Regions from separate parts of the Paenibacillus sp. FSL H7-0756 genome, predicted to be linked through region 2. Evidence: riboswitches for the same ligand, from Rfam matches in the RefSeq annotation. Region 2 holds a riboswitch; each other region holds the start of a gene.

Evidence for each region. Region 2 has a riboswitch for cyclic di-AMP ahead of NST04_RS19415 (alpha/beta fold hydrolase). Riboswitches for the same ligand answer to the same signal wherever they lie in the genome.
Region 1: it holds a riboswitch for cyclic di-AMP, as region 2 does, so the genes downstream of both, NST04_RS03090 (C40 family peptidase) here and NST04_RS19415 (alpha/beta fold hydrolase) in region 2, are expected to answer to the same signal.
Region 3: it holds a riboswitch for cyclic di-AMP, as region 2 does, so the genes downstream of both, NST04_RS18795 (APC family permease) here and NST04_RS19415 (alpha/beta fold hydrolase) in region 2, are expected to answer to the same signal.

The regions. Positions count from the first base shown of each region.
Region 1 covers NZ_JBBOVT010000001.1:706,321-711,560, forward strand. The annotation lists gene NST04_RS03080 (hypothetical protein) at 4-837, shown strand; cyclic di-AMP (ydaO/yuaA leader) riboswitch at 1,050-1,188, shown strand; gene NST04_RS03085 (C40 family peptidase) at 1,246-1,674, shown strand; cyclic di-AMP (ydaO/yuaA leader) riboswitch at 2,062-2,204, shown strand; gene NST04_RS03090 (C40 family peptidase) at 2,209-2,700, shown strand; gene NST04_RS03095 (GNAT family N-acetyltransferase) at 2,982-3,467, shown strand; gene NST04_RS03100 (c-type cytochrome) at 3,594-3,950, shown strand; gene NST04_RS03105 (4a-hydroxytetrahydrobiopterin dehydratase) at 4,082-4,357, opposite strand; gene NST04_RS03110 (hypothetical protein) at 4,567-4,860, opposite strand; gene motA (flagellar motor stator protein MotA) at 5,064-5,240, shown strand, end outside.
Region 2 covers NZ_JBBOVT010000002.1:588,419-593,658, reverse strand. The annotation lists gene NST04_RS19435 (Na+/H+ antiporter subunit D) at 1-608, shown strand, start outside; gene NST04_RS19430 (Na+/H+ antiporter subunit E) at 614-1,096, shown strand; gene NST04_RS19425 (Na(+)/H(+) antiporter subunit F1) at 1,096-1,389, shown strand; gene mnhG (monovalent cation/H(+) antiporter subunit G) at 1,379-1,738, shown strand; cyclic di-AMP (ydaO/yuaA leader) riboswitch at 1,736-1,868, shown strand; gene NST04_RS19415 (alpha/beta fold hydrolase) at 1,876-2,688, shown strand; gene NST04_RS19410 (TrkH family potassium uptake protein) at 2,768-4,126, shown strand; gene NST04_RS19405 (arsinothricin resistance N-acetyltransferase ArsN1 family A) at 4,208-4,705, opposite strand; gene NST04_RS19400 (arsenite methyltransferase) at 4,721-5,240, opposite strand, start outside.
Region 3 covers NZ_JBBOVT010000002.1:462,634-467,873, forward strand. The annotation lists gene NST04_RS18785 (DsbA family protein) at 1-747, shown strand, start outside; gene NST04_RS18790 (disulfide oxidoreductase) at 744-1,178, shown strand; cyclic di-AMP (ydaO/yuaA leader) riboswitch at 1,404-1,564, shown strand; gene NST04_RS18795 (APC family permease) at 1,693-3,510, shown strand; gene NST04_RS18800 (ABC transporter substrate-binding protein) at 3,685-4,734, shown strand; gene NST04_RS18805 (FecCD family ABC transporter permease) at 4,887-5,240, shown strand, end outside.

The DNA.
Region 1 (5,240 bases), on a different contig from region 2:
GGAATGGTGAAAAGTTCAATTGCCCGCGGTTGGATCAGCATGAAAGAGCAGTTCTATATACTGATTCTGCTATTTATCTACCGGCTGTTCTGGGGATATTTCCTGTACAAATTCATTAAAAGCGCGGTTGTCCCTGTCCTGCTCCGCTACCCGGATGCAAATGCCGGCGGCAGCGGAATAGGCAGGCTGCTGTATTATATCGAAGGGAAGACCGCGCTGCACACCGACCCTGCCGTCCAGCACTGGCTATGGATGCTGCTGGCGCTGACAGTGCTAAGGCTGCTGGTGACTCCCTTTATCCGTGCAGGGCTGCTGCACGAGCTTCACCAGGAGCGCGACGGAGCGCGGGGACTGTTCTTTTTTCCCGGAATGAGAAAATATGGGCTGCCGGTGCTGATGTTCAGCCTCGCTGAATGGGCGCTAACCCTCCTGCCGCTCTATTGGCTGCTTCCGCGTATGTACCGTCATCTGCTCAGCGGCGTTCTCGATGTACAGCTCCTGCTCAGGCTGGTGCCTTATGTAATGGGCTGGCTGCTCTATCTCTTCCTTGTCCGCAAGCTTCTGCTCTATATGCAGTTCGGCTATACCGCAGGTACCGGCATGTTCTCCTCGCTGCTAATCTGCCTGAAGGTGCTGATGCCTTCGATCGGTATTTCCGTCATTCTGGGGGCGGGAAGCCTGGCCGTAATTCTGCTCTGCAGCGCCTCTGCTCTGTTCTATCCCGGATTGCCGGCACTTATGCTCCGCCAGGCAGCTCCGCTGCCCTCCACGCTGTTCAATATGTGGGGAATCGCTGCCCAGTATCACCTCTGGTCCAGTAAATCATTTCCGCAATAATAAGCTGCTGAAGCGGCATACTAAAGAGAGTCACAGCCCCTTATCAGGGAGCAGGACTCTTTTTTGCTTGAACCGGAGGACAAAAGCATTTGCAAAAGGCTAAATCCTCTGATACAATGATGGCTGTACTAGTAGTAACAAACTTGTAATATTTAAAGCAAAATCTTCCGTAACTATTGCAATTTAATCAATGCCGATAAGTCACTGTTCTGGTGCACAAAACGCCGAATTCCCTGCACCGGGAAGTGGGGGAACCATATTTTGGGTGAATTGATCTCGCTTTAGAGGGGTCATAGGGGAACCTTCTACCGAATCCTTAAGCTAACCTCGCAGGCCCTGGAAGGAGTACATCTTTTGATTAGTCAGAATTTCAAGAAAAAATGCACCGCAGCAGCACTAGGTCTTGTGATGGTATTCACACTCGGAGCAGGCAGTGCCTTCGCAGATTCCAAAATGGATACTGTGATTTCAAAAACCATTGGAACATCGTATAAAACCGGGGGCACAACCACCAGCGGCTTCGACTGTTCCGGATTTACCAAGTATGTATTTAAAAATGTCGGACTTACCTTGCCCCGTACCTCCAAAGCACAGTACAAAGTTGGAACAAGTGTATCCAAGAGCAATCTGCGTTCCGGTGATCTCGTGTTCTTCAATACCCTGGGTAATGGAGTGTCCCATGTCGGTATTTATGTTGGAAACGGGAAGTTCGCACAGTCCTCAAGTTCACGTGGTGTAACCATCAGTTCGATGAGCCAGTCCTACTGGGCCAACCGTTACGTTGGCGCCAAACGAGTAATGAGCACAACAGCCTACCAAGCTGTCGCTTACGATTGAACCCTTGAAGCATACCCCGAATATTTCCGCCTCTAACAACTAAATGTAACTTATACGAGCCCGGGATGATTATTGCCGTAATCATTTCCGGGTTTTTCCTTTTCCTTATTCTACCTTTTACCCGAATCCACAGCCTTGAAACAGCATTTTCTTGCAAAAACAAAGAAAAAATCATATAAAATAATCCCTGCGCATAGATATGAGTCTTTTGAAAGGGCTATAACTCTAAAAAACAGCAAAAAAGATGCATTAATATGTTATAAGTGATTGCCAAGCGCATTAGTCTTTGTTACAATTATCGCAGTGAGCTTTTAGTAACATTTTTGTAATTATTGAATCGCTTTTAACAAAGGTTTTGTCATGTATTGAATGAACCGCTAATCCTAATCAACAGTCGTGCCGAGTTCCTTAATGAATTAGGGAAACGGGGGAACCACTTTGGGTGAATTGACCTCCTATTCTAAGAGGGGTCATAGGGGACCTTCAACCGAACCCTTAAGCTAACCTCGTAGGCATTGGAAGGGGTATTTACTTTTGAAGAAGAAGCTAGCAGCCGCAGTACTAAGCTTGTCCATTATCTTCACCATCGGAGCAGGAAGCGCTTTCGCGGATTCCAAAATGGATAAAGTGATTGACAAAGCCATCGGAACCAAATACGTGTCCGGCGGTACATCAACTAACGGGTTTGATTGCTCCGGATTTACAATGTATGTTTTTGATAAGATCGGCATTAACCTGCCCCATCAATCCGGCTCCCAGTATCAGATGGGCACTGCCGTGTCCCGTGACGAGATGAGACCGGGCGATCTTGTATTCTTTAATACCAATGGTAAAGGCGTGTCTCATGTCGGTGTTTATGTCGGTGACGGCGAATTCGCCCATGCCTCTTCCTCACGTGGTGTAACCATCAGTTCGCTGAGTGACAGCTATTACGTCAACCGTTACGTTGGCGCCAAACGAATCATGAGTACAGATGCTTACAAGAATGTAGCTTCGGATTCCCAAGACAATGATGATGTACAATAATCCTTTGTAACCAAACGCTCTTTTCCGAGATTTTTGCCGAAATCTTGGAGAAGGGCTTTTTTTTGTCTATAAAATTACTTACCCGCCTCTATATTTGTAAAACACCGATTCTGAACTTTCGGAAAATAATTATTGGCGTTTGTCAAGTTTCTGCATTTCCGCAAGGAATTTGCGTCGAAACTAGCCGTTTTTGTATATAATTAATATTAAGAACAAGCAGAAACGGCTTTGCCGCCTCTTTAAAGGATGGTACCGTTTCGTCTGGAAGGAGGCCTCGCCTAATGATAAGCTCCCCGCTAACCTTTTATGTGGTGCCTATGGAGCCGCAGCATGCCGCTGAGATCTGTGAGTGGAGCTACAAGCCTCCGTATAATATTTACGGCTGGATGTCCTGGGAGCAGATGCAGGCGCTGGGCGTGGAGTTCGGAGACCCGCAGCTGCGAAGTGAGCAATATGTATCTGTAGTGAACGGACAGGGGGATCTGTGCGGCTTCGCCCAGCTCTTTCCGATGGAGGGGGTAGTCCGGCTTGGTGTTGGAATGCGGCCCGAGCTGTGCGGTCACGGCATGGGGCATCTGTTCATGAAAGCTATTGTTCAGGCAGCACGGGCGCGTTACCCGGAGCGTGAGATCGACCTGGAGGTGCTGACCTGGAACCAGCGCGCCATCCGCGCTTACCAGAAATGCGGGTTCACTATAACGGATACCTATGAACGCCGCACTCCGACCGGCAATAAGCCTTTTTATTGCATGGTCTATGAGGAATAGCACCGGAAACAGATTGTTTTGCAAAAAATGGATCATTTGTGTTCATTTTTTTGACACACATACTATGATAACGCTTCACCATCCGCTATAATGGAGTCAGCAGCTTACATGGAGGGACGGATGCAGATGCAGAAATGGATCATGAGCGGTTTGTTTTTTGCCGCCTGTGCCTTTGCAGTAATCTTAATGTTTACCTTACCCGGTAAATCCGAGGTAGCCGAACAGAACAAGCCGACTATGCCGGAAGTTGTGCTGGACGCTGCGGGCGCAGAAGCCACAGTGAAGGCCAATTGTATCTCCTGCCACGGTGACCAGCTTCAGGGCGGGGCGGGACCCAGCCTGCAGCAGGAAGGCGCTTCGCATGACGCAGCTCAGATTTACAGCATAGTCACCAAGGGCCGCGGACAGATGCCTTCCTTCAAAGACAGGCTGGCCCCTGAAGAGATTGCCAATGTAGCTCTATGGCTGGCGGAGAAGAAATAATCCGCATCCTGTACTAACACCATGCTCCTCATTCCAAATGTATAATGCCCGTGACTAGGATAACGAATGATCCTTGCACGGGCATTTCTATTATTCAGATATTCCTGTTGTCTTCATAGGGGCCTTGTCCTCTAGCGGGTCTTCTCGAATGCCTCATTAAATTCATGCGCCTGGCGGAGATCAAGCTTCTCCACATCTGCAGCCAGCCGCAGAACTACCGTCTTATAATCAATAGTGATATGCGGGTGATGGTCAAAGGCCTCCGAAATTGTAGCTACCTCATCTACAAAAGCAATCCCCTTCATATATTCACTGAACATATATTTGCGCACCAGCCTATCCCTCTCCAGCTTCCAGCCCTCAAGCTTGCCGATCTGCTCCTGCAGTTGTTCCTCAGTTAATTGCAATTCGTTTCCTCCCTTGCTAAGTTAACGGTTTCTTGAGCCTGCTCTTTCCTTCAAATAAAACATCCCTCAGCTTCTGAAAGTCCAAGGGATGTGCCAGGCCAAAGATTTTTGATTAAATGTATTCTGACATCCCGGCAATTAGTACTCCACTTCCAATTTTAACATGGCCGGATGCCCGGGACAAACCCGCTGCCGCATTTTCCCCTGCTTTATACAAGAACGACCGAAGCCAAATCCTCATCGCCCAGCAGAATATTAATGCGGTGTGTTTCTTTATCGTACATTACAACTCCGCTGCCCACCTGAATGACCGGCTCATTGCCCAGCGCGTAGAACAGGTCTTCCGCAAGCGCCTCCCAGACCTCCTGCCTTGATTCCTCCGGCAGATTCGTCCACTCTTCAGGCTCCATTTCAAAAAAAATGTACCCGTCTGAAATCCGTCCAACGGCTCCTGTCAGTTCAACCAGAATTTCACCGTAATCTCTGCCATGCTTAACTCCCACATCAATCACTCCGTTTTCTTCGCTGATGAATAATAACCTACCTTATCTATTATAGCCGAAAAAATCACTTCACAAAAAAGGGAATGATGTCGATAAAGAAGAATATACGTGATTTGGTTACGAACAGAGTGTTCTCCCGCGGTTCAAGGACGAATTACGCGGTTAGTCGATCACTTCTTAATTCTCATGGACGAGGTGCATAAATGGAAATCTCAACAATTCTAGGCCTGGTTTTTGGTCTGATCGCAGTAATCTGGGGGATGATACTCAAGCATGCTCCGCTTGCAAGCTTGAACAACCCCGCTGCCTATGTCATTATTTTTCTTGGCACGGCTGCCTCCATCTTCATGGCCTTTCCGATGTCGGAAGTCAAGAATTTC
Region 2 (5,240 bases):
TGGCCTACAAGGATATCCCTCGGATTCTTAATTATAATGTCATTATTAGTGTCGGATTTGTGGCTTTCGGGCTTGCTGCAGGTACCGGGGATTCGCTGAACGGAGTCATCTTCTATCTGCTTCACGATATGCTGGCTAAAGGGCTCCTGTTTATACTGGGCGGATTAATCATCTCCGCAGCAGGAACAGATCGTTTGAGTGGAATGGGAGGCATGATTAAGAAATACCCGCTCCTGGGCTGGATGTTCTTTATATTGACCCTTGCTCTGGTGGGGATTCCGCCGCTGAGCGGTTTTGCCGGAAAGCTGCTGATCATCCGCGGAGCTTTGGATGCCGGTATGCTGACACTGTCTCTTATCGGTCTCGGCTCAAGCTTTATGGTGCTGTATTCCTTAATCAAGATGTTCAGGCTGGCCTTCTGGGGAAATGAACCTCAGAGAGAACTGCCTGCTGTGAACCTGAAGAGAGCTTCTGCTGTCGCCGCTGCACTGCTTGTGCTTGTCATTGCAATGGGTATTGGAGCAGATGCTCTATATGCCTATGTAGCACAGGCCGGAGAGGTTCTGGCTTCACCTGCGGAATACATTCAAGCCATACTGAAGGAGTAGATATAATGGCTCTACAATTCTTGTTTAATCTGTTAGTTGCTTTATTGTGGATGGCAATCAATAATAGCAGCTCCGGCGCCACTTTTCTTATCGGGTTTCTGCTCGGCATAGGGATGCTGCTGTTATTCAGAAGATCCAAGCCTCAGGCCCGGCCATTTTATTTAAAACGCCTATGGTCCATATTCAAGCTGCTGCTGATCTTTATCCGCGAATTGACCATCTCGAACTTTGTGGTAATTTATCATATTCTTCGTCCGAAGCTGGCGATCCGCCCTGGAATATTCGCCTATGAGACGGCGTTAACCTCAGCCTGGGAAGTTACACTGTTGTCTTGTCTAATATGTCTGACTCCTGGCACGCTGACCCTTGATGTGTCGAGGGATGGGAAGACCCTATTTATTCATGCCATTGACATCAAAGATGCTGAGGAAATGGTGAAGCAGATCCGGGGTAATTTCGAACAAGTGATCATGGAGGTGACCCGCTGATGGTCTCCGTACTATTAACTACCGCATTGATCATTCTGGGAATGGCCATACTCGCGTGCCTGTTCCGGCTTCTGAAAGGACCTACCCGTTCGGATAGGGTGGCCGCCCTAGATACGATAGGCATTCATGTACTGGCTATGATTACTGTCATTAGTATGCTGCTGGATACCCGCAATTTTCTTGAGGTAATTCTGGTTATAGGTATTCTGACGTTTATTGGAACCACTGCACTCGCAAGGTATATCGAACGTGGGGTTGTTGTGGAAGAAGGAGGGGAACTGCATGACAGGTGAGTTGTTTAGCTCGATTCTAGTGGTGCTGGGCGCCATTTTTTGCGGCATCAGTGCCTTTGGCCTGATCCGGCTGCCCGATGTCTATCTGCGTTCACATGCGGCCACCAAAAGCGCAACGTTCGGGGTGTTATGTTTACTGGGCGGCGGCTTCCTTTACTTTTGGTTCAAAGATGGAGAGATCAGTGTCAAGCTGCTGCTGGCGATTCTTTTTGTATTCATCACTTCGCCGGTCGCAGGCCATCTAAATGGCCGGGCGGCCTACCGTTCGGGCGTTCCCTTGTGGAAAAACAGCGTACAGGATGATCTGCTGACCCATAAGGAAAGAAGTAAGGAGCAATCTGAGAAATGATATTTGCCGCTGAATTCCTGTAAAGGAAACGGGGGAACCAAAAGTTCCGGGGTGAATCTCGAGAATATCGAGTAGGGCTACTCAGGTCCGAATCCGTCAGCTAACCCCGTAAGCGTTCATGAGAGGGGAATCCTGCAGTGCCTATTGTTGATGTCAACGGAACAACCTTGTATTATGAGATATCGGGTAGCGGTCTGCCCATCGTTTTTATCCATGATTATTCGACCTCCCACCATCTTTTTGAACCACAGGCGGAATATTTCAGTAAGCGCGCGAAAGTAATTGTCTATGATCTAAGAGGAAACGGGCTGTCAGGGAAGATGAATGTTGAGATTGGCCGGATCGTAGACACTCAAGTTGAGGATCTAAAGGCATTATTAGATAAGCTGGATGTAGAAAAGATTGTAATTGTAGCCTGCTCCAGTGGAGCTATACTTGCCCAGAAGTTCGCCTATCTATTCCCTGAGCGGGTGATTACCATGATTTTGGTGGATAGTTATTTTCAAGGTGATTACTCTGCTAGCGGAAGTAAGTTGAAAGAAGCGTTGCAGTTCTGTGCCTGGATTTCTCATTATCTCCCTGCTGAAATGTTTATCAAGCCTTTACGTATCACCTATCACAGATGGCTCTTGGCTTACCATATCTTGAGAAAAGAGCTTATGCATAAACGGACGACAGAATGGATTAAGCAACGCATGGCGTTGAAGTATTCGGACGGTTACGGGTTTGCGCTGCGGCTGCAAATTCCGGTGCTGATCGTGTCAGGTAATCACAATGAGCGGGTGTTAGAGCAAGTTAAAAAAACAGCGGCTAAGTATCCCAAAGCTCATTTAGCGATCATCGAGAATGCCATGTATCCTAGTCACCTATGTCAACCGCAATTATTTAACCGGCTTTTGCTCGATTATCTAAAGGATCAACAGTGTTTTCAACAAGAGCTACCTGGCTGATACTCTCACTGGACACACACCCTTGAAGGTGACGCAGCGCTGTTTATTTACGAAAAGAATCATTACAGGAGCCAGTGATATGTTTACAAAAAGGTACCTTTGGTTTACTCGAAAACTCAGTCTAACCTCATCAAGAATTATTCTTTTAGGTTTTGCTGTAACCATCATTCTGGGGACAATTATGTTGTCCTTACCGGTATCTTCATCCACCGGAACTAGTGTGGGATGGCTAAATGCATTATTTACCTCAACTTCAGCTGTGTGTGTCACTGGACTGGTGGTGCTGGATACAGGAACCGACTTCTCCAACTTTGGACAAATCATTATCCTGCTCCTCATTCAAATCGGAGGATTAGGATTCATGACGTTCAGTGTTCTAATTGCCGTAATTCTGGGGAAGAAGATTGGGCTGAAGGAGCGTTTACTCATCCAGCAATCTTCGAACTCCGTTGAAACACAAGGGGTCGTCCGGCTATCACTAAGCATTGTACTAATCTCATTTATCTTCGAAACTCTTGGGGCATTGTTGTTGACCATCCGGTGGGCGAATGACCTGGGTGTTGCCAAAGCCCTATATTATGGAATTTTCCATTCCATCTCGGCCTTTAATAACGCAGGTTTTTCATTATGGTCGGATAGTCTGAGCCGGTATGTTGGTGATCCGTTAGTCAATATTGTCATTTCATTTTTATTTATCATTGGTGGAATTGGATTTATTGTGATTCTGGATCTATACCGCAAGAGAAGCTGGAAGGCTCTGTCTTTTCACACAAAAATCGTGCTAATCACTTCAGGAGTGCTTTGTTTTGCAGGGTTTCTGGTCATATTTGTCTTTGAGCTTTTTAATACCAGAACATTTGGTACACTCACATGGGGGGAAAGAATCTGGGGTGGATATTTCCAGGGAGTGGTTACCCGCACAGCGGGTTTCAACTCCATTGATATTGGTGCGATGTTACCGGCGTCCCAGTTCTTTATGATCTTTCTGATGTTCATAGGAGCTTCATCAGGCTCGACAGGCGGGGGGATCAAGACGACCACCTTTGCGGTACTCATATTAAGCATCTTCTCAACCATCAAGGGGAATGCTGATGTGCAGCTGCTAAAAAAACGGATACCTCAAGATCTTATTTTCAGATCACTGGCTGTAATGACCATCTCCTTAGGCCTTGTTCTTGGAGCAACCTTTTTATTAACAATTACTGAATATACCCGCCATACGGATATTCTTGCTCTTTTATTTGAAGCTACATCAGCCTTTGGAACCGTGGGCATGTCCATGGGCTTAACCCCTGATCTGTCACCAATTGGTAAATGTATCATCATAGTTATAATGTATATTGGGAGACTGGGCCCTTTAACCTTAGCCTTTGCCTTGGCACAAAAAAGTGTTAAACAGAAGTACCGTTACCCAGAGGACAAGTTGCTGATTGGTTAGTAAGTAAGGAGTAGTTGGAACTGATTGAAAGGAGAAGTTCTTCCGTTTACGGGTAGAACTTCTCCTTTTTTATCTTCATTTTTATAGTAGAAGCTTCTCCATAATCATCACATCAATAAACGTTTTGTCTATAATCCCCTGCTTCTCCAATAGACCAACCTGCCGGTAGCCCATCTTCCGATACAACCCTTGACCACTCTCATTAAACGGGAAGGTAAAGAGAACGATTTTATAAAAGCTATTTTCCTTGGCCACCTTGTGCAAAGAATCCAGGAGCGAGTTGCCTACACCTTGGCCACGGAAGCGGCGATCAATGTAAACGGACAGGTCAGCTACCCCGTTATAAGCGCAGCGGAGGGAATAGGGATTCAGGGAGGCCCAGCCAATCACTTCACCTTCTCGTTCCGCTACAATAACGCTATAGCGGCCTTGATGATCTTTGAACCACGCCTCCATATAAGAGAAATCTTTCGTCTCTGTTTCAAGTGTAGCGATTCGATCCTCGATTCCCTGATTATAGATTCGGAGGATACTACCGATATCTTCTGGTGTGGCCTGACGAACAGTTAATGTAGTGATCAATTGAACATCCCCTTAAGATTGTTTTCTCGCTTTAATCACAGTAGAGACGATGTATTGCTCAACGTTCGCACCGGGAACCCAATCTTTGATAAATGTTCTGGATTCGTCTTTGGGCTCAATATGGATCTCAGTAAAGCCGCTTTCCTGAAGCATCATCTCCAGATCAGAAATGAAAGAGGCCCCGGAGATACAACCCGAATATAATTCGCCCAGGTCATTTTTGATCTCGGGGGGTAGCTCAGCTGTAGTTACAATATCAGAGATGGCCAGACGCCCTCCGGGCATAAGTACGCGATAGGCTTCACGGAATACTTGCTGCTTATCAGGCGAGAGGTTAATCACACAGTTGGAGATTATGACATTAACCGAATTGTCGGCCGCCGGAAGATGTTCAATTTCTCCCAACCTGAATTCGGTATTATTAAACTTACCTTTAATGGCATTATCTCTTGCCCGGCTAATCATCTCAGGAGTCATATCTACACCGATAACATGGCCTTGTTCACCTACCTGCCGGGAAGCGAGGAAGCAA
Region 3 (5,240 bases), 130 kb from region 2:
AACAATGTCATGGCTCCCCAGATGAGTAAGCAGGAGAAGCGCAGGGCAGAGCAGGAACAGCAGAAGCAGAAAACGAGAATTCTGATCGTGAGTACGGTGGCCATCGTCGTTATTATTTTTGTAGGCTTATTCATGCTTGCTTCGAAGGACTCTTCGCCTGCAGGCACAGACAGTAAGCCGGTTGCCTTCAATTACAGTGAAATGATGCGGCTCGGCAAGGAGGATGCTCCGGTCAAAATTGTGGAATTCGGTGATTTCAAATGTCCGGCTTGCGCCCAGTTCACCGGTGTGATCAAACCGCAGATCGTTCAAGGTTATGTAGATCAGAATAAAGCAGCCTTCTATTTCGTGAATCTGGCCTTCATCGGCAAGGATTCCAGAACGGCCTCCCTGGCAGCGCTATCGGTGTATCATCAGAACCAGGAAGCGTTCTGGAAATACTTCGATGCGATCTATGCCAACCAGGGGAATGAAGACAAGGAGTGGGCTACGCCCGACTTCATGGTGAGTCTCGCCAAGCAGCTGGAGCTGCCGGTGGATTATGACCTGCTGCGCAAGGATATTGATGACCGCACCTATGCGAAGGAACTGGACCGGGATATTCAGCTTGGCTCCGATACGGGCGTAACGAATACGCCATCCTTGTACGTGAACGGCATCAAGGTGAACGAGCCCTTCAATATGGAGGCGATTGACGCCCAGATTCAGGCAGCAACAGCAGCAGCGGGAGCAGGGGCCGCCCAATGACCGCCTTCTCTGCCTTCTGCCGGCGTAATTGTCTCTACTTGGCCTGGTTCGTCTGTGTGGTAGCTGTAGCGGGCAGCCTGTATCTCAGTGAGGTCCTGCATTACGAGCCGTGCAAGCTGTGCTGGTTCCAGCGGATCTTCATGTACCCGCAGCTGTTCCTGCTGGGGATCGCCACCTACCGGGCGGACAAGCGGATCATTCCTTATGTGCTTCCTCTTAGTCTGATCGGCGGCTGCATCTCTATTTATCACTATGCAGAGCAGAAAATTCCGGCGCTCAGCAAGGTGCTTCCCTGCACCATTGGCGTACCGTGCAACAAGGATTATCTGAATTGGTTCGGATTTGTAACGGTCCCTCTGCTTGCACTTATAGCCTTTGCCTTAATCTCCATTCTGCTCTGGACAGGACGCAAAGAGGAGCCTGCAGAGTAAGTAGCTGACGGCAGAAGGAAGAGAAGAGAATGCCCTTAATTTTAGCAAAAAATATTATACAAAAACCCTGTAAAATCACGTGTTAAAGGGATAATGAAAGAGAATGAAAGATCAAGACATACCGGATGATGAATTTGGTTGTTTTGAGTGCTTTTCATTCTTTTTTCATTTGTTTCCACGCTTTACGGAAGATGCGTTGTAGCTTAATATTAGTCCTTGTGAGAAGTTGAATATGCGCTGAATTTTCCGGATGGAAAAACGGGGGAACCACACTTTGGCCAAGGCCAAAAGGGGTGAATCGGAGCGGGCCGCCAGGGCCTGTAACCGTAGGGCTACCACAGTCCGAATCCGCCAGCTAACCTCGTAAGCCAGCAGTGGGATAATGACCATGCACTCTAAGGCATGCGGATCATTTCCGTATGCTTATTTTGGTGCCTGCATTAATGAAATCCACTTATGAAAACAGCGCAGGGAAACCCGTTTCAACTTAACCAAGAGAGGAACTGTTACTACAATGGTAAGCAAGGTAAAACGACTATTGATCGGGCGTCCGATGAAGTCGAACGAACTCGATCATGAAAAGTTATCCAAGGTGAAAGCACTGGCTGTCCTGTCTTCTGATGCGCTCTCGTCTGTAGCCTACGGAACAGAACAAATTCTAATCGTACTGGTGGCCGCCGGGTTCACCGCCATCTGGTACTCATTGCCAATTGCATTAGCCGTATTGGGCCTGCTGGCTATTTTGATTTTATCCTACCGGCAGACGATCTTCGCTTATCCCCAGGGCGGGGGCGCGTACATTGTCGCCAAAAGCAATCTGGGGGTGCATACCGGCTTATTGGCCGGCGGCTCTCTGCTGGTGGATTACATTCTGACGGTGGCGGTAAGCGCCTCGGCGGGGACGGATGCGATCACTTCAGCTTTTCCAAATCTGCATAATCATAGTGTCCTCATAGCGGTATCTGTTATCTTGCTCTTAACGATTGTTAACCTGCGCGGGGTGACCGAATCGGCTTCGTTCATCGCTATCCCGGTCTATCTGTTCGTCGTCTCCATCTTCGTGCTGATTATCACAGGGATTTTCAAATATGTAACCGGCGGGGCTCATGCCCAGGTTCCTGAGATTGGCTCGGCGGTGTCGAACGTGAGTATGTTTCTGCTGCTGAAGGCATTCAGCTCCGGCTGTTCGGCTCTGACCGGGGTTGAGGCTGTCTCCAATGCCATTCCAAACTTCAAAGCGCCGGCGGAGAAAAATGCAGCCAAAACGCTGATGCTCATGGGCCTCATTCTCGGGGTGATGTTCACAGGCATTACGCTGCTCGCTTACTGGTACGGCATCATGCCTGATGAGAAGGCTACCGTGGTCTCACAGATTACCGAGTCTACCTTCGGCCGGGGCGGGCTGTACTTCTTCATTCAGGGGATTACGGCGGTTATCCTGTTCCTGGCAGCCAATACGGCATACTCAGCCTTCCCGCTGCTGGCGTTCATGTTCGCCAAAGACAAATATCTGCCCCATGCCTTCATGGTGCGCGGCGACCGGCTCGGCTTCTCCAACGGTATTATTTTCCTCGGCGTCATGTCGGCAGTGCTGGTAGCGGCGTTTCACGGGAATACAGAAGGACTTATTCCATTATATGCAGTAGGGGTATTCATTCCGTTCACGCTATCGCAGCTTGGCATGATGGTCCAATGGTACAGAACGAAGCCGCAAGGCTGGCAGAGCAAGTTCGCCGTGAATACGGTCGGGATGCTAACTACATTAACGATCACCATGATCTTCATCATCACCAAATTCTCCAGCGTGTGGATGGCTTTCATCTTCCTGCCGGTCGTCATTATCGTGTTCCACCGGATTCACCGCCATTATATGAATATTGCCGATCAGCTGCGAATCTGTCCGGCAACAGATAAGCCTTGTATCAAAGGAAGCACCGTAGTCGTTCCTGTCGCCGGTGTGACCCGCGCTGTACTGCATTCGATCAGCTATGCGAAGTCTTTGACCGATAATGTGGTCGCTGTATATGTAGGCTTCGATGAAGAAGAGATTCACAAGATGGAGCAAAAGTGGGAGGAGTGGAACCCCGGAGTTCGCCTGATCGTCCTGCGCTCCCGTTACCGCAGTATTATCCGCCCGCTGGTGAAGTTCATCGATACAGTAGAGTGGAAGACCTCTTCAACGGATCATATTACTGTCCTGATTCCGCAATTCGTGACCAAGCATTGGTGGCAGGCAGTGCTGCATAATCAGACCAGCTTGTTCATCCGCTCTTATTTAATGAATCAGAAGGACATTGTCATCGCCACGGTTCCTTTCCATTTGCATAAATAATATAGAGGATTATAGGAAGACGGCTGTTTCTGCTTATTGCGGAGGCGGCCGTTTTGCCGTTACTATAAGTTATTGGTTGACATAGAGAATGAGAATCAATATCATCAGTATAGACAAGAAGAAAGTAACAGAGCTTTTGCCAATCATGAGGGTAACATACAGGAGGGGTATTCAATGTTTTCGTTCAACCTGCAAGGATCAAGAAGCGGGAAGCTGGCGGTGGCCGGACTTATGACTACAACACTGCTGCTATCCGCTTGCGGAAATAATAATAGCAATGCAGGCAGTAACGGTGGAGCAAGCACTGCACCTGCAGCAACCGTGGAAGCCACTGCGGATGCCACTGCGGATGCCACTGCGGTGCCTGCAGCAACTGCCGCACCTGCGGTGGAGAAGACCGTAACGGATGCGATGGGGCATAAGGTGACTGTTCCCGCTAACCCACAGCGTGTCATTGCTTCTTATCTGGAAGATTATCTGGTAGCACTCGGCGTGACTCCGGTTGCCCAATGGTCTACGAAGAATGGTACTCAGAAATACCTCGATGCTGAGCTTAAGGATGTTCCGCCGATCAGCTATGACCTGCCGCTGGAAGCCGTCACCAGCTTCACTCCTGATTTCCACATCGTCCAGTCGGAAGGCTCGGTTCAGAACGGTCTTTATGACCAGCTGAACAAAATCGCACCAACCTATGTACTGGGCGACGAAGTCAGCAGTGACTGGCGCGCGGCTACGCTCAAAATCGGTGAGCTGCTTAATAAAACACCAGAAGCTGAGAAGGCTATTGCAGACTATGACCAGAAAGCGGCTTCGGCCAAAGCGGCTGTGTCAGCGGCAATTGGTGATGATTCGGTAGCTGTTCTGTGGCTGGTGTCCAAGAATTTCTTCATCGTGGACGAGACCCGCAGCAGCGGTGCAGTATTATATGGCGATCTTGGAGTGAAGCTCCCGAATCTCGTGACCGATATTCCTGCGGAGTCCAGAGCACCGTGGAACCCGATTTCACTTGAGAAATTGTCAGAGCTGACTGCAGAGCATATCATTCTGGTGAACAGTGATAAGGCGGACGGAGCAGAAATTACAGATGGGGCGGTCTGGAAGGGAATTCCAGCCGTTAAGGCAGGGAATGTTCATGAATTCGGCAAAGATACCAGCTGGCTTTACAGCGGTCCTATAGCCAATTCTAAGACCATCGATGATATTCTGAGCAGTTTTGTCAAATAGGTTCTTTACCGGCCGGAGAAATGTGCAGGCTTTTATGTCCTCAGGATATAGAAGCCTGCCTCTTTTTTAAGTTGAACAATATTCATATATTTGCGATAATGAGAATCATAATCATTTATATTTCCCTAATAATCCTGATAAGGAGACGGCATATGGCTTCATCCACAGATTCTGCTTTACAAGCTCCTTCTGATGAAGGGAAAACATCTGTCAGGTCGCGGCCGCTTGCTGCTGCTGTTATTCTGGTGCTGGGAATAGCAGCAATTGTCTTCGGCCTGATGGTATCCGTATCGGTCGGTGCGGCGGATATCCGGCTGGCTACTGTATGGGAGGCGGTATTCCGGTTCAATCCGGAGCTGCCCCAGCATCAGGTCATCCGGGAGCTGCGGATTCCCCGGGCTGCCGCAGGGGCGCTGGTCGGCGCATGTTTTGCCGTTGCCGGTGCGATTATGCAGGGGATGACCCGCAACCCGCTGGCGGATTCAGGGCTGCTCGGGCTTAATGCA